DNA from 2 places in the Hathewaya histolytica genome. Region 2 is predicted to be linked to the other one. Evidence: a T-box and tRNA genes for the amino acid it is inferred to sense, from the RefSeq annotation. Region 2 holds a T-box; the other holds one or more tRNA genes.
What was found. A T-box is a leader RNA that pairs with one kind of tRNA and senses whether it is charged. The one in region 2 lies ahead of tyrS (tyrosine--tRNA ligase), so its partner is inferred to be a tRNA-Tyr.

Region 1 (12,381 bases), 1.7 Mb from region 2:
TGTATATGTACCTGCAGATGATTTAACTGACCCCGCACCAGCAACTACTTTTACGCATCTTGATGCTACGACTGTGTTATCAAGGGATATAGTAGAACTAGGTATATATCCTGCTGTAGATCCATTAGATTCTACATCAAGAATATTAGATCCTAGAGTTGTTGGAGAAGAACATTATAATGTGGCTGTTAAAGTTAAACATATACTAGAAAGATATAAAGAATTACAAGATATAATAGCTATTTTGGGTGTAGATGAACTAGCAGAAGAGGATAAATTAACAGTATCTAGGGCTAGAAAGATACAAAGATTTTTATCACAGCCATTTACAGTTGCAGAACAATTTACAGGTATGCAAGGTAAATTTGTAGCTATAGAGGATACTGTTAAAGGATTCAAAGATATTTTAGAAGGTAAACTTGATGACATTCCTGAAAGTGCTTTCTTGTTTGTAGGAACTATAGAAGAGGTGCTTGAAAAAGCTAAATCTATGGAATAGCATTGAATTCGTTGAAGGTGAAATAAATGAAAGAAATAATACTAAATATTATTACGCCTGAGAAAAAGTTTTTTTCAGGTACTATAACTAAACTAATTACAGAAGATAAAGAAGGAAGTTTAGGAATACTTCCAGGTCATATGAGTATGGTGAAATCCTTATTGCCACATATATGTACCTTTAAAACTAAGGAAGAAAAAGAAATGAAAGCATTTATATCGTCAGGGATTTTAAAGGTAGATAAAGGATCAATAGATATACTTTGTGATTCCGCAGAGTGGCCAGAAGATATAGATGTTAATAGGGCTAAAAAAGCTCAAGAAAGAGCTGAAGAAAGAATAAAAACAATGCCTGAGGGGACTGATATAAAGAGGGCTGAATTAGCGTTGAAAAGAGCGTTAATAAGAACTAAAATTAGAAATATATAAATATTTTAAGAAAAGGCAACCTATAGAGGTTGCCTTTTCTTATGCGCATATAGGAACATTTTACTATGAATATTTATATTATAATATATAATACAAAGTCTTTATTTTAAATCTATAAGTATAAAATGTGAAAAAGTGTAAATGATTAAGATATAAATAAAATTTAAAGAGGTTTAATTATGAAGACTAAAAAATTATCTTTATTAATAATAACATTTTTAATTATAATTAATTATAAATCCTTAATTTGCTACAGTACAAATGTGAATAGTTTTAATAATGAAATTTTATCTAGTATAACTTCAGAAGATATTACAACCTATGTATCTATAAAAGGGACTTTTGGAAATAAAGATAAAATAAAAAAATATAAGAATGAAATTAAAGATATCCTTTCACAAGAAGATATTTATTTGAAGGAAAGTAGATTTAATGATCTTTATGAAAATTTAGAAGCAGCAAACTTGTATATTAATTATGATAGTAAGTATTCATTTAACTTATTCATATCTATGAAAGGTTATAATGAAGAAAAAATTAATAAATTAGTACAGAAGATTGAGAAATCCTTAAGCTCTATAAAGTCCAATATTAAAATAAATTTTAATATCAAAGCAAAATTAAAAAATAATATAGAAATAGAAACTGAAAAAAATAAAGTAGAAGATAATTTAAATAATAAAGGATATATATTAGAAACAATTAAACTTAGCAATGCCTATAGTACAAAAGTATCAAATAAAGTAGAAGAGGAATATTATTATGTTTTTTCTTCCTATGATACAGCAAATTATTTAGTAATAGGTGACCCAGAAATTTTTATTTCTTATTAGAGAAACTAATAAAGAGTGGAGGATAGTTATGGACAAGATTATTGTAAAAGGTGGGAAAGAACTTAAGGGAATCGTAGAAATTAATTCTGCTAAAAATGCTGTATTACCTATTATGGCAGCATGTATTTTAAATGGAGAGAAGAATACTATTAAAAATTTGCCAATGCTTGAAGATGTAATTGTTCTTTCAGAAGTTTTAAAGTCAATTAACGGAAAAGTTCACATAGATGAAATAAGTAGAGAAATTATAATTGATAGCAGTGATTTAAAGGCAGTACAACCGTCCGATGAATTAGTAAGAAAAATGAGAGCGTCCTTTTTGATTATGGGAGCTATGCTCGCGAGGTTTGGAAAATTCAAACTTTCATTACCAGGAGGATGTAATATTGGTACAAGACCTATCGACTTACATTTAAAGGGGTTAGCAGCTTTAGGAGCAGATATAAATATAGGACATGGATATGTAGAAGCTAAGGCTAGAAAATTAGTAGGATCTAATATATATTTAGATTTTCCCTCAGTAGGTGCAACAGAAAATATTATGATGGCAGCTACCTTAGCAGAAGGTGATACAATTATAGGAAATTGTGCCGAAGAGCCTGAAATAGAAGACTTAGCTAATTGTTTAATAAAAATGGGTGCCAAAATTGAAGGAGTAGGAACTGATACAATAAAAATTGCAGGAGTAAAAGAATTAAAAGGAATAGAATACACGCCCATATATGACAGAATAGAAGCGGGAACTTTTATGATAGCGGCTGCTATTACGAATAGTTTAATTAACATAAAAGGTATAAAGGAAGAACATTTAAAACCCGTAATAGCGAAGCTTAGGGAAATGGGAGTGGATATTTTAATTAAAGGGGATACTATGAAAGTGGATGGTAGGAGAATTCTTACACCTACGAATATTAAGACTATGCCATACCCTGGATTCCCTACAGATATGCAATCTCAAATAACTTCATTATTAAGTGTAATTAGAGGAACCAGTGTTATAACAGAAACAATTTTTGAAAATAGATTTATGCATGCAGCTGAACTAAGTAGGATGGGTGCTAATATAAAGATAGATGGAAGAAGTGCTATAATACAAGGGGTAGATAAATTAACAGGTGCGGAAGTAAAGGCTACAGATCTCAGAGCTGGTGCAGCAATGATATTAGCAGGTCTTATAGCAGAGGGTGAGACTAAGATATCGGATGTCTATCATATAGATAGAGGTTATGTAGATATAGAAAAAAGATTTAAGGAGTTAGGCGCAGATATTAAAAGAATAAAAGAATAAAATTAAACTTTTACCTAAAAGAAACTTATTTATAAAATTTTCTTTTAGGTTTTTTTATATATTATTATTTGAACTTGAAATAATTAGGAATAAATAAAATATTCTATAATAAAATATTCTATATAACATATAATTTTTCACAAGAGGTGATAAAATGAGAAAGGTAATTGTATCCTTTAAATTAAAAGATATATTAGTAGGATTTATTATATTTAATTTATTTATAATAATACTTTCAGTAACCATAATGGGTAAAAATAAGGGAAATGATAGTAAAGTAGTTCAGAAAAATGAGAGTGTTCCTAAGGTTGAAAGCAAAAGTACCAATTCAAAAGATGAGAAAAATGAAAAGAAAGAAATATTAAAAAATAAAATAGATTCCAAAGTTAATATATATTTATCAAAGGATAAAAAGGTGGTTCAGTTAGATATTGAAGATTATATTATTGGGGTAGTTTCGGCGGAAATGCCAGCTAATTTTGGGGAAGAGGCTTTAAAAGCACAAGCAGTTGCAGCGAGAACATATACGGTAGCACATTTAAAAAGCATATTTAAAGGAGGGTGTAATCTTAACCAAAATGCTGACCTTTGTGATACTGTTCACTGTCAGGCATACATAAATAAAGAAAAAAGGCTAAATTCTTGGCCTAAATCTCAAAGACTTGAGTTATATAAAAAAGTTGAACAAGCGGTAAAAGACACAAAGGGGGAAGTGCTAAGTTATAACGATGAGTTAGTTATGAATCCATATTATTTTGCCGTGAGTAGCGGAAATACAGAAAACTCAGAGGATGTATTTGCAAAGGGTGCCCCGTATTTGAAAAGTGTTGAAAGTCCAGGAGAAGAAATAGCACCTAAATTTAAGAAGGAGTTTAGTTTTTCAAAAAATGAATTTATAAATTCAATGAAAACAAAGTTTCCTAATTTAAAAATAGACAGTAATAATATTGAACAAAATATACAAATTATTAGTAGGAGTAATGCCGGAAGTATATCACAAATTAAAATAGGAAATACAGTTACTACAGGAAAAGTTGTAAGAAGTATAATGGGACTTACTTCTTCGAATTTTAAAGTAAGTTTTCAAGGAAATCATATTAAATTTTCTTGCAAAGGGTATGGACATGGTGTTGGTATGAGTCAATGGGGAGCAAGTGTCATGGCAAAAGAGGGTAAAAAATATAATGAGATATTAAACCATTATTATAGTGGTACTAGTATAACAAAGTTAAAATATAAATAGTAAACTATTTAAGATCCTAAAAGTTTTTATTGGTAAAGCCTTATAGCTATCAATAAACTTTTAGGATATTTTTTTGACCAAATAACATATTGTCACATTATGTCTAATAATAAATATAAATATATATAAATATTTTTATTCTAAACATGTATTATTTACGTTTTAATGGACAAAATTACTAACAGGAGGTGCTTATTAATGGATAATAAAGCAAATAATACTCATGATTCACAAAGAAGCTTTGGAAAATTTCTAAAGAAAGAGAGTTTTTACGTAATTCTATTTGTTTCCTTATGTATAGTTGCTGCAATTGCAGCTATAACAATTAATTCAAGGAAAGTTGCAACAAACAAGAAAGAGGCTACTAAGAATATAGTTAGTAAAGATACTAAAACAAAAAGTGATAAACCGGATAATGCACTGTTAGTAGAAAGAGAAAAAAATAAAGTAGCTCAAAATAATAAAGAAAAACCTGATGTTAAGGTTTATAAAAGTGGTAAGAAGTTAAACTCAAAAGGCAATACTGCATCAGTATCCAACAATGTGGATATGAAGTTTACAAAGCCTGTAGAGGGTAAAGTACTACAAGAATATTCTGAAGTTCCAGTATTATCACAAGAATTTAGTGACGAGAAGACTAAAACATATAAAACAAATCTTGGTGTAAATATAGCAGCTAAGATTGGAACTTCTGTAAAAGTTGCGGCAAATGGAGTTATTGAAACTATAGGAGATAATCCAAAAGGAAATGGATATATGGTTGTAGTTGATCATAAAAACGGATTCAAAACAATCTATTCTAACTTAGATGGAAAACTTTCTGTTAAAAAAGGTGACAAAGTAAAACAAGGACAAGAAATAGGAAAAGTAGGAAATACTACATTAAGAGCTTCTAAAAGTGATGATAAGAAAGAAGCAGGACATTTACATTTTGCTATGTTACAAGGAAATGGCAATTTTAAAGATTTAGACTATGAAAATAAGTATATAAACCCAGCTAAATTTATAAAATAGTCTTTCAAATAAAATAGCCGCTTTTTTGCAAAGTGGCTATTTTATAATATTAAAGTTATTTTAAGGAGGTATTATTGTTGAAGGATTATATAGAGGAAAGAGTTTTAGAAGTTGCTAAATATATAATAGAATCGAAATCAACTATAAGAAAAACTGCAAAAGTATTTGGAGTAAGTAAAAGTACTATACACAAAGATATGACTGAAAGATTACCTAAAATTAATCCTCAAATTGCAGACGAAGCTAAGTATATTTTAGAAGTGAATAAGTCAGAGAGACATATACGTGGTGGAAAGGCGACTCAATTAAAGTATAAAAGTATTAGCTAAATCCCTATTTCATATGCAAAACTGTTATGGTATAATAATTTATCCAAAGTTTATAAAAAATTTATAAAAAGTTTATAAAGATATGATATTATTTTAAATATATTATATAAATTCACTTTTTAGAAAAAAATAAAATAAAAGATAAAAAAAATATCTTTATAAAGAGGAATTTTGATTATTCATATAGAAATATTAACTGTTAAAACTAATATACCAAAGAGCAGGAGTGAAAACTATGTTTTTTTTTGGAATGGGAACTGATATGGGCATAGATTTAGGTACGGCTACAGTTTTAGTCTACATAAAGGGAAAAGGTGTAATTTTAAAAGAGCCTTCAGTGGTTGCAATTGACAAAACAAATGATAGGGTACTAGCAGTTGGTGAAGAAGCTAGACAGATGATTGGTAGAACACCAGGGAATATAGTAGCTATAAGACCATTAAAAGATGGAGTTATATCTGACTACGATATGACAGAAAAGATGCTTAAGCATTTTATACGTAAAGCTTGTGGTAGAAAAAAATCATCATCTCCAAGGGTCGCAGTTTGTGTTCCTTGTGAAGCTACAGAAGTAGAAAGAAGAGCTGTTAAGGATGCTGCAAGGATGGCAGGAGCTAAAATGATTGAACTTATTGAAGAACCTGTTGCAGCAGCTATAGGAGCAGGACTTGATATATCTAAAGCTAGTGGTAATATGGTTATAGATATTGGAGGAGGAACAACTGATATTGCTGTTATTTCTTTAGGTGGTATGGTTGTTAGACAATCTATCAAGGTTGCAGGTGATGAGTTTGATGAGGCTATAATTAAGTACATAAGAAAGACGCACAAGCTTATGATTGGAGAAAGAACTGCTGAAGACTTAAAAGTTAATATTGGTTGTGCATATGAAGTAGAGGAAAAAAAGATGGAGATAAGAGGTAGGGACTTGATAACTGGTTTACCTAAAAATATTGAAGTAACTTCCAGCGAAATGAGAGAAGCTCTAAGTGAGGCAGTTTCAGCTATAGCTGAATGTGCTCATTCAGTGCTTGAAAAAACACCACCAGAATTGGCTTCAGATATAGCTGATAAAGGTATTGTAATGACTGGCGGCGGAGCTTTATTAAATGGTTTAGATAAATTGGTACAAGAACATACCAAAGTTCCAGTTTATGTAGCAGAAGAAAGTGTATCTTGTGTTGCTTTAGGAACTGGTAAGTATTTAGATTATTTAGGAAAATCTTAAAGTCATAAATAAAAAAATACAAGCTATGTTAAGCTTGTATTTTTTTATTTGCTTGTAAACTATATAAATAATAGGAATGGATTAATGCATCGCATAAAAAAATAGCCATATTATATATGAAGTTTAGGCGTATATTTCTCGCAGAAAATAATTGATTTTTTTCACTAACATCAACTATGCCGACAATAGATGCAGTACCTACTTCGGGAAGTGATTTCCCAACGCCTTTTCCAGGATAAATTGGATGGTTTCTAATAGCAATACTTCCTATATATTGTTCTTCTCCAAGACATGCATCTATACCTATAATTTTTTTATTGGGATAAGCTTTTTTTAATTCTTCTAATCTATTTTTTATGTTTAAGGCATGAATAGGATTATTTAGAGTTCCGAAGACTGGTAAGGGAAACTTTTTTTGTTTTAGTAAGCTTCCAACTATAGGACCAAAAGAATCACCAATGCATTTATCTGTTCCTATACATATTAACATTGTATCCTCGTCTATATATTTTAATATTGAATTTGCGATTTTATAGTATCCTAAAGGTTCTTTATAGTTTATGTATTCTTTACACAATATGCATACCCCCAGCTAATAAAAATTAAATTATACTATATATAAATATAGGAAAATGTATGAATATATACTAAACAAAATGAATTTTGAATAAAATTATATGTATATTAGAGATAAAATGAGTAATAATAAGAAATAAGAATATAATTCTAAAATATGAAGTTAATTATATTTGAAATAATGTTAATAAAAATGTATACTAATCCTTGTCGGAAAACACGACAAAATGCTTTTAAATTGGATGAGTTCCCGAGTGGCCAAAGGGGGCAGACTGTAAATCTGTTGCGTCTCGCTTCGATGGTTCGAATCCATCCTCATCCACCAATTTAAATTAAAATTATATATGCTGGCATGGCTCAATTGGTAGAGCAGCTGACTTGTAATCAGCAGGTTGTAGGTTCAAGTCCTATTGCCAGCTCCATATATTCGGATGAGTTCCCGAGTGGCCAAAGGGGGCAGACTGTAAATCTGTTGCGTCTCGCTTCGATGGTTCGAATCCATCCTCATCCACCATTTTAATTTAAAATTAAATAGCTTTTAACATTACATGGTAATATATTATTTTATTAAAGCTAATATGTTTAAATGTATGTTGATAATAGAATACTTGGATGAGTTCCCGAGTGGCCAAAGGGGGCAGACTGTAAATCTGTTGCGTTTCGCTTCGATGGTTCGAATCCATCTTCATCCACCAAAAGGACATACGTTGTATGTCCTTTTACTTTTATATACTATATTTGTAGTAGTGAAAATTAAGTATAAATTTAAATTATTAGATAGATTTATGAATATAAATTCTTATTGACATTTTTTTAATTCCATGATAACATTTAATTAAAATCGAATATGATGCTCTTATCAAGAGAGGTGGAGGGAAAGGGCCCTATGAAACCCGGCAACCGATGCTTAAAAGCATTATGGTGCCAATTCCTGCAGAATATTCTGCAAGATAAGAGGTGTGTACATGTAAATGCTACCTCTTCTTTATTTTGGAAGAGGTTTTTTTATTATAAAATAATGGCTAAATTTTATTAGGAGGATTAAAAATGAGAAGACTATTTACGTCAGAATCAGTTACTGAAGGGCATCCAGATAAAATATGTGACCAAATTTCAGATGCTATTTTGGATGAAATATTATCTAAAGATCCACAAGGAAGGGTAGCTTGTGAGACAGTTGTAACTACAGGTATGGTAATGGTTGTAGGAGAAGTAAGTACTAATTGTTATGTTGATATACCTAAAGTTGTTAGAAATACAATTAAAGATATAGGATATACAAGAGCTAAGTTTGGATTTGATGCAGATACATGTTCTGTTATAACATCTATAGATGAACAATCTTCTGATATAGCTATGGGTGTAGATGAGGCACTAGAAGCTAGAGAAGGAGAAAAGTCTGCTATAGAAGATATAGGTGCTGGAGATCAAGGTATGATGTTTGGATACGCTTCTAATGAAACAGAAGAGTATATGCCATTACCTATTTCTCTTGCTCACAAATTATCTTTAAGATTATCACAAGTTAGAAAAGAAGGTATTTTAGATTATTTAAGACCAGATGGTAAAACACAAGTCACTGTAGAATATGGCGAAAATGGTCCTGTTAGAATAGATACAATAGTTATTTCTACTCAACATGCTCCAGAAATAACTCATGAGCAAATACAAAAGGACTTAATAGAAAATGTAATAAAGGTTGTAGTACCACAAGAATTATTGGATTCTACTACAAAATATTTTATAAATCCTACAGGAAGATTTGTAATTGGAGGTCCGCAAGGGGATTCTGGATTAACTGGAAGAAAGATAATAGTAGACACTTATGGTGGAGCTGGAAGACATGGTGGTGGTGCATTCTCAGGAAAGGATGCTACAAAAGTTGATAGATCAGCTGCATACGCTGCAAGATGGGTAGCTAAGAATTTAGTTGCAGCAGGAGTAGCAGATAAGATGGAAATTCAATTAGCATATGCCATTGGAGTTGCTAAACCAGTATCTATAAGTGTAGAGACATTTGGAACTGGTAAAATTGAGAACGATAAAATTGTAGAAATAGTAAATAAAGTTTTCGATTTAAGACCAGCTGCTATTATAAAAGAACTAGATTTAAGAAGACCTATATACAGACAAACAGCGGCGTACGGACATTTTGGAAGAACAGATGTAGACCTTCCATGGGAACACTTAGATAAGGTTGATGAAATAAAGAAATATATTTAGTTATATTAAGTTAAAGAAATTAAACACGGACATACTTTAAGTGTATCCGTGTTTTTTATTTTATATTATTGAAGATTTCTTTTATATGTTATAATTTAAGTGTTTAAAAAATAATGGGAGAGATTCTATGTTAGAAATGATAGGTATAGTACAAAGTATAATATTCAAAAATGAGGAAAATGGGTATACTGTAGCCAAAATAAAGGAACTAAAAAATAGTAAAGATGAAATAACTATAGTAGGAACAATTCCTTTTCTGGTAGAAGGACAAAATTTAAAAATTAAAGGGGAGTGGTCTTCCCATCCTACCTTTGGGAAACAGTTAAAAGTGTTATCTTGTGAGGAGATAGTACCAAAGACTCTTATAGGCATAGAAAAATATCTATCTTCAGGAATAATATCTGGTATAGGACCTGTCACAGCAAGAAAGATTATAGATCATTTTAAAGAAGAAACTTTAGATATTTTAGATAATGATATAGATAGGTTAAAAGAAATCGAGGGTATAGGTGAAAAAAAGATAAAACTTATATATGAATCTTATTCAAGGCAGAGGGAAGTAAGAAATATAATGATATTTCTTCAACCCTATGGTATAACTGCTAATCAATGTGTGAAAATATATAATAAGTATGGTACTAATGCTATAGAAATTTTAAAACAAAATCCATATAAAATGGTAGAGGATATATCGGGTATGGGCTTTAAAACAGCAGATAAAATAGCCTTAAATTTGGGCCTTGATAAAAATTCCTCATATAGAATAAAAAGTGGTATTAAGTATGTTGTAAATGAATTTTGTTTGTTAGGTAATACCTATATGCCTATGGATGAACTTTTAAAAAGAGGGGAAAGTATTCTTTGTGTAAATAAAGATGAAATAGAAAAAAATATTTTTGAAGTAGTGGTCTCAGGAAATATAAAGGTTGAGAATATTGATGGAGTAGAATGTGTTTTTACTATTCCTTATTATTATAGTGAATTATCTGTTACTAAAAAGGTTTTAAGTTTAACCATGTCTTCCTATGATAAAATTAATATAGATGTGGAAGAGGAAATAAAAAGTTTTGAGAAAGAAAATAACATTAAATTTGCACCTTCTCAAAAGGAAGCTATTTGTGGAGCTTTTGAAAGTGGTATGGAAATTATAACTGGTGGTCCTGGAACAGGTAAAACCACAATAATAAATTGTATAATTAGAATTTTTGAAAATGCAGGAATGACTGTTACTATGGGGGCCCCTACTGGTAGAGCTGCAAAAAGGATGACTGAAGCTACAAATAGAGAAGCAAAGACAATACATAGACTTTTAGAAATAGGATATAGTGATGATGATTCAAATATGCAGTTTTTTAAAAGTGAAGAAGAACCTTTGGAATCTAATGTAGTTATTATAGATGAAGCATCTATGATAGATATTATGCTTATGAATAATCTCTTAAAAGCTGTATCCCTAGGAACTAGGGTAATCATAGTGGGGGATGTAGACCAACTTCCTTCTGTTGGACCTGGAAATGTATTGAGAGATTTAATAGAAAGTAAAAGTGTAAAAGTAGTTAGATTGAAGGAGATTTTTAGGCAAGGCAAAGAAAGTATGATTGTAGTTAATGCCCATAAAATAAACAATGGAGAAATGCCTATAATAAATAAAAAGAATAATGACTTTTACTTTTTAAGATGCGGTGAAATGGAGAATGTTATTAAGACTATTTTAGACTTGATTTCTGAAAGACTTCCTAAGTTTAATGAAAACTGGAATAATATTCGAGACATACAAATATTATCACCTACAAGAAAAGGGATATTAGGCGTAGAAAATTTAAATAAGAGTTTACAAAGTATATTAAATAAAGAAAGTAAAAATAAGAAAGAAAAAGAATTTAGAGATACTATTTTTAGAGTAGGGGATAAAGTTATGCAGATTAAGAATAACTACTCTATGAAATGGACTAAAATAGATAATAGTGAAGAAGGTATTGGAGTATACAACGGTGATATAGGCTATATAACAGATATAGATGATAGCGAAAATCTTATTGTTTTATTTGATGATGAAAAGCGTGTTAAATATGATAATGTATTTTTGGATGAACTTAACCTTGCGTATGCAATAACCATTCATAAAAGTCAAGGAAGTGAATTTCCAGTTGTTATTATACCTATGTTTATGGGACCACCTATGCTTATGAATAAAAACTTATTGTATACTGGAATTACAAGGGCAAAAAAGATGGCAGTTTTAGTTGGTCAAGAGAAAGCATTAAGCTTTATGGTGAAAAATGATAGAAGTTTTGAGAGATATTCATCACTTAGGTGGAGGATATGTAGTATAATGGAAGATTTTTAAGGTTAAGAGAATAGAAAAATAAAAATTGGATATATTTAGAATATAGGCTTTTATAATATATTTATAATAGAGGATAATATAAATATGCTTAAATATATTTTAAATTGTATCTTAGATTTAGTTTACTATAGAAGTGACTTATGCTTATGCTGTGATAAAACATTATATAATGAGGAACTTCTTTGTGATACTTGTTTAAAAAATTTAATATTATGTCATAGCTATTTTGAGATTAATAAGCATGATTATAACTTTAAGTGTTATAGTTGTGCTTATTACTCTAATACTATAAAAACATTAATTTTAAAAATGAAATATAAAAATGATTTTAAATCCGCTGAATTTTTAAGTGGATTAATTTATAACTTTATAG
Region 2 (12,381 bases):
TTCACACAATTTTAGTGATAACTTTGCTAAAGCATTTAATATTAGATATTCAGATAAAGAAGGAAAACTTCAATATGTTCATGAAACATCTTGGGGAGTTACAACAAGATTAATTGGAGCAATCATAATGGTTCATGGTGATGACGATGGGCTTGTATTACCACCAAGAATTGCACCAACTCAAGTTATGATAGTGCCAATAGCGCAACATAAAGAAGGCGTTTTAGATAAAGCAAGTGAGTTAAAAGAAAGACTTGCAAAGAGTGTTAGAGTTAAATTAGATAGTAGTGATAAAATGCCAGGCTGGAAATTTGCAGAGTGTGAAATGAAGGGTATTCCAGTACGTGTTGAAATAGGACCAAAAGATATAGAAGCAAATCAAGCAGTACTAGTTAGAAGAGATACAAGAGAAAAGATAGTAATATCTTTAGATGAATTAGAAAATAAAGTTCTAGAATTATTAGAAGATGTTCAAAATAGTATGCTAGAAAAAGCAAGAGCACACAGAGATGAGAACACTAATATTGCACATACCATAGAAGAAATGGTTGATATTGCAGATAATAAGCCAGGATTTATAAAAGCAATGTGGTGTGGAGATAGAGCTTGCGAAGATAAGATTAAAGAAGAAACAGGCATAACTTCAAGATGTATACCATTTGAGCAAGAAAAACTTGGAGATACTTGTGTATGCTGCGGAAAGAGTGCAGATAAAATGGTTTATTGGGGAAGAGCATATTAATTTTAAGATATGTATTTTAAATTATAAAAGCTTAATTAATAAGAGCATAGATATATGGATTATTTTCATATGTCTATGCTCTTTTATATTGATAAGTAGAAAATTGTGGGATAGAATGTATTTATGGGAAGTTAGATACTGGAAATGTAAGTTATAATGCATATAAACTAAAATGTACTTAACTTTGAAAAATAAATGGGGAGGATGCATATGGAGTTACAGGGGAAAGATTACACAATAAAAGATATAATACTCATTCAATTTAAGTATTCACCACTGAATGCAATGATTATGGCACTTCAAGTAATCATTGAAAGTATAGTTCCTAGCTTGCAGATACTAGTAACGGCTAAGTTTTTGGATACTGCAATTTTAGTAGTTAGTGGTAAAGGCAATCTTAGAGATATATTTATGCCATTATCTATAATAATAATATTTATTGCATATAACTGGATATCAAAGCAAGTTGTAAAGTTTACTGAAGTAAGATTAGAACTTAAACTTAGGGGAAAATTGAGGGTTGCTATTACAGAAAAAAGAGCAAAACTTAAGTATAGTTATGTGGAAAATCAGGATTCATGGGATTTAATATCTAGAGTTTCTGAGAATCCTGAAACTAAATGTAAAGACGCGTATAAAGAAGTTTTAGCTATACTTTCTATTATACTTAGAATCATAGGACTGCTTTTTGTACTAGCTACTAAGGTATGGTGGACACCAATAGTTATCTTATTGATTTCCATACCCTTATTCTATTTATCATTAAAAGGTGGTAAAGCTGGATATGAAGCAGGGAGACAAGTATCAAAACATCAGAGAAAGGCTCAATATTTATCGGAGGTTCTTTTAGGAAGAGAAGCTGTAGATGAAAGAAGTCTTTTTGGATATACAAGTAAAGTAAATAAAAAGTGGTGGGAGCAGTATGAAACAGCAAGAAAAAGTGAATATAAAGTTCTTTTAAAATATTTTATAAGGATGAAGGCAAGTGGAATAATTACTACAATTATATCTACATTAACAGTATTAGTTCTTATAAAACCATTACAATCAGGATTGATTACTATAGGTATGTTTATTTCCATTGTTAATGGAACCTTTAACCTTATTAGTCTTACATCTTGGCAAATAACTTATTACCTATATAAACTTGCTGAAAGTAAGGAGTACTTAAAGGATTTAAGTAAATTTATTATATTAGAGGAAACAGAGGAGGCAATAGATAAGCCTTCTAAAAATATTTCAGAATTAAAATCTTTAGAGTTTAAAAATGTTTCATTTAAATATCCTAATACAAATAATTATATACTAAAAAATCTTTCCTTTACTATAGAAGAGGGGAAACATTATTCTTTTGTAGGTATTAATGGCGCTGGAAAGACAACCATAACTAAGCTTATAACAGGACTATATGAGGACTTCGAAGGTGATATCTTAATAAACGGAATAAATATAAAAGAATATAGTCATAGTGATTTTAAGGCTTTATGCTCCGTCGTATATCAGGATTTTGCAAAATATTTTATTTCATTTAAAGATAATATCGCTCTTGGTAATATTTTAGATATGGGAAATGAAATTAATGAAGAGAATATAGATAAAGCTATAAAAACCATAGAACTAGATAATGTGGTAAGAGAATTACCTAAAGGAGTAGAAACTTCCTTAGGTAAGATTAAAAGCGATGGGGTAGATATATCTGGAGGAGAGTGGCAACGTATAGCCATGGCTAGATCTATTATAAGTAAAGCTCCACTTAGAATATTAGATGAGCCAACAGCAGCATTAGACCCTATAAGTGAAAGTAACGTATATGAAAAGTTTAAAGAGATAAGTAGGGGTGGGACAACTATTTTTATAAGTCATCGTCTTGGTTCAACGAAGTTAGCAGATGAGATCTTTGTAATAGGCAATGGAACCATTATAGAAAAAGGTTCCCATGAAGAGCTTATGAATATTAAGGGAAGTTATGAAAAAATGTATGAAAGTCAAAGGAGCTGGTATGTATGATAAATAATCATAAGAAGAAAGATATTTCTCTTTTTGAAGTAGTAAGAAAAATAGCTCCTATAGTTATTAAAGCTTGTCCTATATATACCGTAGCATTAACTATAATAGCCATATTTCATGGATTATCTATTGGATTTAATACTTTTATGACTCAGAAATTCTTTGATACTATTACAAATGGAATAGGGAAAAGTGAGCATACAAAAGAATTATTAGTAAAGGCATGTGTTTTAGGGGGAGCATTTATAGCATCAGAGATATTAAATGGTGTTAGTAATTTTATGACTAATAATATTTCTAAAATTCAAATTGGATATTTGGGAAAAGTAATAAACGAAAAATCTGCTAAAATAGATCCCATTAATTTTGAAAATCCTCAGTTTTTAGATGATATTAATAAGGCAAATGAAGGAATGCAAAATAGTGTAAGATTATTAATTATACTTTCAATATTATTTACATTTTATCTTCCGTATTTTATATTTATGGGAACCTACCTTTATAAGTTAAAACCAATGCTTGCTATATCACTAGTGTTAATATTTATACCATTAGCACTAACACAATTTATTAGAGTTAAGGTTTTCGCAAAACTTGCAGATGAATCAGCTCCTATAAGAAGGGAATACGAGTATTACGAAAGATGTATAGTGGATAGAGAATATTTTAAAGAGACAAGACTTTTAGGGGCATTTGGATATTTTAGAGATTTATATCTATCTTCTTTAAGTTTGCTTAATAAAAAAATATGGCGTGCAGAAAAGAAGTCAGGACTTATGGAACTAGGAATGAAAATAGTAACCTTGCTTGGATATATGGGAGTTCTTTATTTATTGGTTGATGCCCTAATGAAGGGTGATATATCTGTAGGAGCCTTCGAGGCAGTGTTTGCATCTATTGACATGATGTTTTCTTTAATGGAAGAAATAATATGTGTTCATATAGGGAAACTTACTAAAGAGCTTGGCGCTATAGTAAACTTTGTAAGATTTCTTGATATTCCAGAAAGAGAAGGGGAAGAGTATGAGATTACAGGAGTTCCAGAAATTCTTATAAAGGACGTTACATTTAATTACCCTGGAGCTGATAAAAGTTCAATTTCAAATTTATCTTTAAAGGTTAATAGTGGAGAGACCATTGCAATTGTTGGTGAAAATGGAGCAGGAAAAACTTCCTTAGTTAAAATTATGACAGGATTATATTTGCCAACAGAGGGAAATGTGCTAATAGGTAGAGTTGATACAGCGAAGATTTCTCCTAAGGCTCTATATAAAGGTATATCAGGAGTATTCCAAAAATACCAAAGATACAAAATGACTCTTCAAGAAAATATATCTATAAGCTCTACGGAAGAAATTGAATCACAAAATCATGAAGATGTTAAGGAAAAATTGCAAATGGCAATTTGTAAAGCAGACTTAGAAATAAATGAAGAAAAGTTTCCTAAAGGGTATGAAACTATGCTTTCTCGTGAATTTGATGGCATAGATTTATCAGGTGGACAATGGCAACGTTTGGCTATTGCAAGAGGATTCTATCGAGCTCATAATATGATAGTTCTTGATGAGCCAACAGCAGCCATAGATCCAGTAGAAGAAAGCAAAATATATAAAAAGTTTAGCGAAATGTCAAAAGGAAAAACAGCTATAATTGTTACTCATAGATTAGGCTCTGCCAAAATAGCAGATAGAATAGTTGTTATGGACAAGGGTAAAATGGTGGAAATAGGAACACATGAAGAACTAATAAAAGCAGAAGGAAAATATTCTGAGATGTACGAAGCACAAAGTAAATGGTATACAAGTGAGAGAGAGTTAGTTGAGGCGTAGTAATAGTAGGCAATATTAAATAAGTAAAGTTTCAACATGTAAAGGGGAAATTCAGGGGGATTTTAAATGAAGTTTAAAAAACAATGTTTCTTTATTTTTATAGTATTATCAATCATAAAAGCTTTGGTGTTTTATTTTGCTAGATTTCATAATTGTTACTTTATTGATATTTGGAATGTAGCTATACTAAATTTAGTGATTTTAGTATTTTTAAAATTATCTTTCGAATTTAAATCAAAGATATTTAGTGGAATATTGTGGGTTGGAGTAGCGTTTATATTTGTTATAAATGCTAATATTTATATGTTCATTGGCGAGGCAGCTAGGACATATGTTAAATCACCTAAAAGTGGTAAGACACTAATAATATCAGAAAGACAGGTATTAACAATACCTACTTCTATAAAAGTATATGAGAGAAAGTTATTAATTTTTAAGAAGAGGATAGCTACAGAAGAATTGAATACAGAGGATGTTTCGAAACCATTTGAAGATAATCACTATAAAGTAAATTGGATAAATGAAAATGAAGTTGAAATACAATATCCTTATAAAAGTGATATGCCTGAAGAAAAATGGAAAAGGGTAAAAGTTAAATTAAATTAAGTTTTCAGCAAAAAAAGAACTTAATATTAGAATATATATTGCAAAAATTATAGATATTACTTACATTTGAAACTTTACAAAATAAAATAAATTAGTAATAGAGAATATTTCTCTCGTCCTTTTATTAGGATGAGAGATTTTCTTTTATTAAATACTAAATTAATAGTTCATTTTAAAAAACATAATAATTTTAATTGAAGCTTGACAAAATAGAATTAATATTCTAAAATATCGTAAAAGAGATAAATAAAGCTTTGAAGAGAAGAAGTAGAATTAGCTAAAGACTTTACAGAGAGTTCCCGGTGGGTGAGAGGGGCAAAGATAAGTTAATTTGAATACATCTCTGAGCAGCACTCCGAAAGATAACAACCAGTAGGCAGATGTCGGTTCCTGCACACGTTATAGTGCTAGAGTATACCTAGAATATTTCTAGAGTACTTGATAAGGTTGTTATTGTGAAATATCAATGAATTAAGGTGGTAACACGAGAATATTACTCTCGTCCTTTTATTAGGACGAGAGTTTTTTATTTTATATAAAAGTTTTATTAAGTCATAGAACTTTATAATTTTAAAGTTAAATATTTAAATTATATTAAAATTTAAAGGAGGAATACTAATGAAAACCATGGAGGAACAAATTAAAATTATTCAAAAAGGTGCAGATGAAATTATAGGTCTTGAGGATTTAAAAGAAAAGCTTATAAATGCTGAAAAAGAAAATAGACAACTAATAGTAAAATTAGGACTAGATCCAAGTGCACCAGACATTCATCTAGGCCATACAGTAGTCTTAAGAAAGATAAAACAACTACAAGACTTAGGACACAAGGCAGTAATTATTATAGGTGATTTCACAGGAATGATTGGAGACCCTACAGGGAAATCAAAGGCTAGAAAGCCTCTTACTAGAGAACAGGTTATAGAAAATGCCAAAACTTATGAAACACAGATTTTTAAGGTTTTAGATAGAGATAAAACAGAAGTTAAATTTAATAGCCAATGGCTATCTGCCCTTAATCTCCAGAATGTAATTAGTTTAGCATCTACCATGACTGTTGCTAGAATGCTCGAGAGGGAAGATTTTAAAAAGAGATATGAAAATCATCAGCCAATAGCAATTCACGAATTCTTCTACCCATTAATGCAAGGCTATGATTCCATAGAAATTAAAGCAGACATCGAACTTGGAGGGACAGACCAAAGATTTAATGTGCTTATGGGAAGAATGCTCCAAAAAGAATACGGTCAAGATAGTCAAGCAATCATATTTATGCCACTATTAGAAGGAACTGATGGCGTGGATAAAATGAGTAAAAGCCTTGGAAACTACATTGGTATAGATGAATCACCAGAGGTAATGTACGAAAAATCCATGACTATTCCAGACGAATTAATTATTAAATACTACAATCTTGTGACAGATGTTCATCCAGATGAAGTTAAGAAAATAAACAGTGAATTAGAAAGTGGAAAAAATCCAAGAGATATTAAGATGAACTTAGCTAGAGAAATAGTTAGCTTATACCATGGAATTGAGCAAGCTAAAAAGGCAGAAGAGAGATTTATAAAAGTATTTAGCGAAAACCAAATTCCAGAAGATATAAATACCATAGAAGCTTCTAAAGAAAACTTTAACCTTCTAGATATCCTAGTTCAAAATAATATAGTAAAAAGTAAAAGTGAAGTAAGAAGACTTGCATCACAAGGTGGAGTGAAGATAAATGACGAAAAGGTAACAGAACTTACAGAATTAACTCCTAAAGAAGAAATGATAATAAAAATAGGTAAAAAAACTTTAGTGAAAATAATTTTAAAATAGGTAAAAATATATGGACGATGACTATTATTAAAACCTCCTTAAGTGTAAAACTTGAGGAGGTTTTTTGGTTTAATGTTTTTAAAAAGCTTTTTCCTAAATAAAACATTAACTATTAATAAATAATAAACATGTTTATTATTAGGTAATAAAATATATAAAAGAAAATATACCAAAATATTGCGGATTGTTGTTTAAAATGGTATTCTAATAATGTTAATAAAATATTAACGAAAAATCAAGGGGGGGAATAAAGTGTATAAAAATAAGAGTATAAGGAATTTAAGCCTAATACTTATCTTTGTTTATGTATTTAATACATTTTCATTTTCTGTTCATGAAGTATTTGCAAAAGAAGTTTTACCTTCTAAGAAAAATACAAATGAAAGAATAGAAGATAAGGCACAAGTATATGTTTATCCCAAAAAGCTTTTAGAACTATTAGATAAAAATGAAAAAACTACAGATAGTTCTAAAACAGATTTAAATAAGGGGAAGAACACAACAGTTAAAATTAACAATAATACAGAAGAGGATAAGAAAAAAAGTACACATAAGAATAACGCAAAAAATAGTACGAAGATTAAAAATAGTTCTAACCAGTTGCAAATAAAAAAGACTAATATCCAATTAAACAAGAGTGATATTAGTCAAATCAAATTAGATCCAAAAGAATTAAATGATGGAACTAAAATAAAAGTAGCGTATTCTAAATACATAGAACAATTAAAAAAGAATACTTTAGAAAATCGTAAAAAGGAAAAAGATTATTTAAAGGAACGAGATAGAAAAATAAAATTTAAACAAGGGAATGAAGAAAAAAGTAAAAAGGAAGAAAATGATAGAAGTGTAGATAAAGGAAACAAGGATGATAAAAAACAAGAGATAAAGGAAGAAAAAAATCAGGATAAACCTAATGAAGTTAAAGAAAAACGTGTAGATGCAAAAGAAAAGAATGATTCTCAAAGTAAAAGAACAGTTGATACTAAAGAAGAAAATAATAATAGTGAAGATTTAAATAAAGAAAATCTTAAAAAGGAACCTAACTTAGATTCAAATAAAGAAGTAGACAATACTAAAGTTGAAGCTAAAAAAACAGAGGATAGTAAGCCAATAAAGACTAAGGACACTGAAAATAAAGTAGAAGAAGAGGTTCAAGAAGAAAACAAAAAAGAAGAAGATAAGAAAGAAAATAGTAAAGATAATACAGAAAAGTTAGAAAAAAATCATGATGACTTAATAGATAACAATAATATCGATGAATTAAAAGATAAATACATAAAAACTGCACCATTAAATATAAAAGGTGAGGTTATCCAAGATAAGTTAAAAATAACTTGGGATGGAATAGAGAATGTTAACTCCTATGATTTATTGATAAATGACAAAATAGTACACATTAGTAATGTCACAGAATATATAAGCGAAACATTAAAGGAAGATAAGATATATTTAGTTAAAATAAGAGGGAAAAATGATGATATTTTAGGTCCATGGAGTCAAGAGTTAAACATATCAATAAAGATAGAAAATCCCAAATTGCCTAAGAATTTTAAGGTGGAATCTTCATCAAATGGTGTAAAGATTATTTGGGACAAGGTAGAAGGTTCAGAATCATATGATTTAGAAGTCAATGATAAAATAATAAATGTTCAAGGAGAAAATTGTTATACTATACAATTAAATGGAAGTAAAAGTTTGCATAGGGTTAGAGTAAGAGCTAAAAAATACTCATCTTACTATAGTGATTGGACAAGCTATATTAATCTAATAACTGCTAGTCTATCATTAAATGAAAATCTTACATTAACGGGAGATACTTATGTATGTAATAGTACAATAAGGCTTGATAATAAAACGTTAAATGTAAATGGAGATTTAAAACAGGACGGAGCCTCTATATATCTAGATAGAGGGAAATTAATAGTAGAAGGAAATTATGAATTAAAAGGTTCCTCATTGCTATATATGTTGGAAGAAGAAGATTATGTTCTAGTAAAAGGTAATTTTAGGACAGAGTCTACAGGAGATCAAGAGAATAAATTTAAAGCAGGAACTCTAGAAGTAAAAGGAGATTTTGTAAAAGAGGGCGGAAGCACATGGAGTTTTTATGCTAATGGAACACACAAAGTAGTATTAAGCGGGGGTAAAACTCAAAAAGTAATATTTAATAATCGTGATAATTCACAATTTAATATATTAGATACAATTGGTTCTGCAAAAGTAGAGTTTATAACACCTATAAAGCTAAAAAACCTTAAGAATATAAAAGGTGAAAATTTAAAAATAATACATTCAAATATAACTTTACAAGAAGATGAAGTTATAGATAGTAGTTGTGAATTAATAAATACAACAATAAATTTAAATGGAAAAGAGTTAAAAGTAAATGGAAGCTTAAAACAAGGCGAAAGTAATATATATATAGACAGAGGAAGACTAATAATAGATAAAAATTACGAATTAAAGGGTTCTTCACTCTTGTATATGTTACAGGAAGAATGTTATATACTAGTAAAAGGTAATTTTAGGACGGAGTCTATAGGAGATCAAGAGAATAAATTTAAAGCAGGAACTCTAGAAGTAAAAGGAGATTTTGTAAAAGAGGGCGGAAACAAATGGAGTTTTTATGCTAATGGAATGCACAAAGTAGTGCTAAGTGGAGATAAAATTCAAAAAGTAATATTTAATAATTGTGATAAATCACAATTTAATATACTAGATGTAAGTAATGCTAAAGAAGTAGATTTTGAGACATCTATAAAAGTTAGGTTTCTTAAAAATATAAGAGGAAGTAAGGTTACAATAAAGGATTCAAATATAAATTTAGATCAAAATGAAAATATAATAGGAGAATTTATATTTAATAATTGTACTATAAATATGAATGGGTATATCTTAAATATTAATAGTAAAGAGTTACAATTAATAAATACAATAATAAGAATTAATAATAAGGAATTAAAAATAAGTGGAAATCTAAAACAGGACGGAGGCTCCATATATCTAGATAGAGGGAAATTGATAATAGAAGGAAGTTATGAGTTAAAGGATTCCTCATTGCTATATATGTTGGAAGAAGAAGATTATGTTCTAGTAAAAGGTAACTTTAGGACTGAGTCTACAGGAGATCAAGAGAATAAATTTAAAGCAGGAACTTTAGAAGTAAAAGGAGATTTTGTAAAAGAGGGCGGAAACAAATGGAGTTTTTATGCTAATGGAACACACAAAGTAGTATTAAGCGGGGGTAAAACTCAAAAAGTAATATTTAATAACTGTGATAATTCACAATTTAATATATTAGATACAATTGGCTCTGCAAAAGTAGAGTTTATAACACCTATAAAGCTAAAAAATCTTAAGAATATAAAAGGTGAAAATTTAAAAATAATACATTCAAATATAACTTTACAAGAAGATGAAGTTATAGATAGTAGTTGTGAATTAATAAATACAACAATAAATTTAAATGGAAAAGAGTTAAAAGTAAATGGAAGCTTAAAACAAGGCGAAAGTAATATATATATAGACAGAGGAAGACTAATAATAGATAAAAATTACGAATTAAAGGGTTATTCACTCTTGTATATGTTACAGGAAGAATGTTATATACTAGTAAAAGGTAATTTTAGGACGGAGTCTATAGGAGATCAAGAGAATAAATTTAAAGCAGGAACTCTAGAAGTAAAAGGAGATTTTGTAAAAGAGGGCGGAAACAAATGGAGTTTTTATGCTAATGGAATGCACAAAGTAGTGCTAAGTGGAGATAAAATTCAAAAAGTAATATTTAATAATTGTGATAAATCACAATTTAATATACTAGATGTAAGTAATGCTAAAGAAGTAGATTTTGAGACATCTATAAAAGTTAGGTTTCTTAAAAATATAAGAGGAAGTAAGGTTACAATAAAGGATTCAAATATAAATTTAGATCAAAATGAAAATATAATAGGAGAATTTATATTTAATAATTGTACTATAAATATGAATGGGTATATCTTAAATATTAATAGTAAAGAGTTACAATTAATAAATACAATAATAAGAATTAATAATAAGGAATTAAAAATAAGTGGAAATCTAAAACAGGACGGAGGCTCCATATATCTAGATAGAGGGAAATTAATAGTAGAAGGAAATTATGAATTAAAAGGTTCCTCATTGCTATATATGTTGGAAGAAGAAGATTATGTTCTAGTAAAAGGTAATTTTAGGACGGAGTCTACAGGAGATCAAGAGAATAAATTTAAAGCAGGAACTCTAGAAGTAAAAGGAGATTTTGTAAAAGAGGGCGGAAACAAATGGAGTTTTTATGCTAATGGAATGCACAAAGTAGTGCTAAGTGGAGATAAAATTCAAAAAGTAATATTTAATAATTGTGATAAGTCACAATTTAACATATTAGATACAATTAGATCTGTAAAAGTAGAGTTTATGACACCGATAAAGCTAAGAACTATTAAGAATATAAAAGGTGAAAATCTAAGAATAATACATTCAAATATAACTTTACAAAAAAATGAAGTTATAGATAGTAGTTGTGAATTAATAAATACAACAATAAATTTAAATGGAAAAGAGTTGAAAATAAATGGAAACCTAAAACAAGCTGGCGACTCTATATATTTAAATAAGGGGAAATTAATAGTAGAAGGAAATTATGAATTAAAAGGTTCCTCATTGCTATATATGTTGGAAGAAGAAGATTATGTTCTAGTAAAAGGTCACTTTAGGACAGAGTCTACAGGGGATCAAGAGAATAAATTTAAAGCAGGAACTCTAGAAGTAAAAGGAGATTTTGTAAAAGAGGGCGGAAACAAATGGAGTTTTTATGCTAATGGAATGCACAAAGTAGTGCTAAGTGGAGATAAAATTCAAAAAGTAATATTTAATAATTGTGATAAGTCACAATTTAACATATTAGATACAATTAGATCTGTAAAAGTAGAGTTTATGACACCGATAAAGCTAAGAACTATTAAGAATATAAAAGGTGAAAATCTAAGAATAATACATTCAAATATAACTTTACAAAAAAATGAAGTTATAGATAGTAGTTGTGAATTAATAAATACAACAATAAATTTAAATGGAAAAGAGTTGAAAATAAATGGAAACCTAAAACAAGCTGGCGACTCTATATATTTAAATAAGGGGAAATTAATAGTAGAAGGAAATTATGAATTAAAAGGTTCCTCATTGCTATATATGTTGGAAGAAGAAGATTATGTTCTAGTAAAAGGTCACTTTAGGACAGAGTCTACAGGGGATCAAGAGAATAAATTTAAAGCAGGAACTCTAGAAGTAAAAGGAGATTTCATAAAAGAGGAAGGAAATACATGGAGCTTCCATGCTAATGGAACACATAAAGTAGTATTA

Region 1: it has a tRNA-Tyr gene. The T-box ahead of tyrS (tyrosine--tRNA ligase) is inferred to sense a tRNA for this amino acid. The anticodon was not compared.

The regions. Positions count from the first base shown of each region.
Region 1 is NZ_LR590481.1:2,242,237-2,254,617, reverse strand. It holds gene atpD (F0F1 ATP synthase subunit beta) at 1-499, shown strand, start outside; gene atpC (ATP synthase F1 subunit epsilon) at 526-927, shown strand; gene FGL08_RS10825 (hypothetical protein) at 1,107-1,760, shown strand; gene murA (UDP-N-acetylglucosamine 1-carboxyvinyltransferase) at 1,789-3,048, shown strand; gene spoIID (stage II sporulation protein D) at 3,203-4,291, shown strand; gene FGL08_RS10810 (M23 family metallopeptidase) at 4,490-5,305, shown strand; gene spoIIID (sporulation transcriptional regulator SpoIIID) at 5,383-5,634, shown strand; gene FGL08_RS10800 (rod shape-determining protein) at 5,870-6,862, shown strand; gene yyaC (spore protease YyaC) at 6,891-7,439, opposite strand; tRNA gene FGL08_RS10790 (tRNA-Tyr) at 7,679-7,763, shown strand; tRNA gene FGL08_RS10785 (tRNA-Thr) at 7,785-7,860, shown strand; tRNA gene FGL08_RS10780 (tRNA-Tyr) at 7,868-7,952, shown strand; tRNA gene FGL08_RS10775 (tRNA-Tyr) at 8,049-8,133, shown strand; SAM riboswitch class I at 8,292-8,395, shown strand; gene metK (methionine adenosyltransferase) at 8,486-9,661, shown strand; gene recD2 (SF1B family DNA helicase RecD2) at 9,789-12,008, shown strand; gene FGL08_RS10760 (ComF family protein) at 12,093-12,381, shown strand, end outside.
Region 2 is NZ_LR590481.1:512,117-524,497, forward strand. It holds gene proS (proline--tRNA ligase) at 1-742, shown strand, start outside; gene FGL08_RS02355 (ABC transporter ATP-binding protein) at 953-2,749, shown strand; gene FGL08_RS02360 (ABC transporter ATP-binding protein) at 2,746-4,578, shown strand; gene FGL08_RS02365 (hypothetical protein) at 4,645-5,184, shown strand; T-box leader at 5,430-5,694, shown strand; gene tyrS (tyrosine--tRNA ligase) at 5,803-7,005, shown strand; gene FGL08_RS02375 (fibronectin type III domain-containing protein) at 7,258-12,381, shown strand, end outside.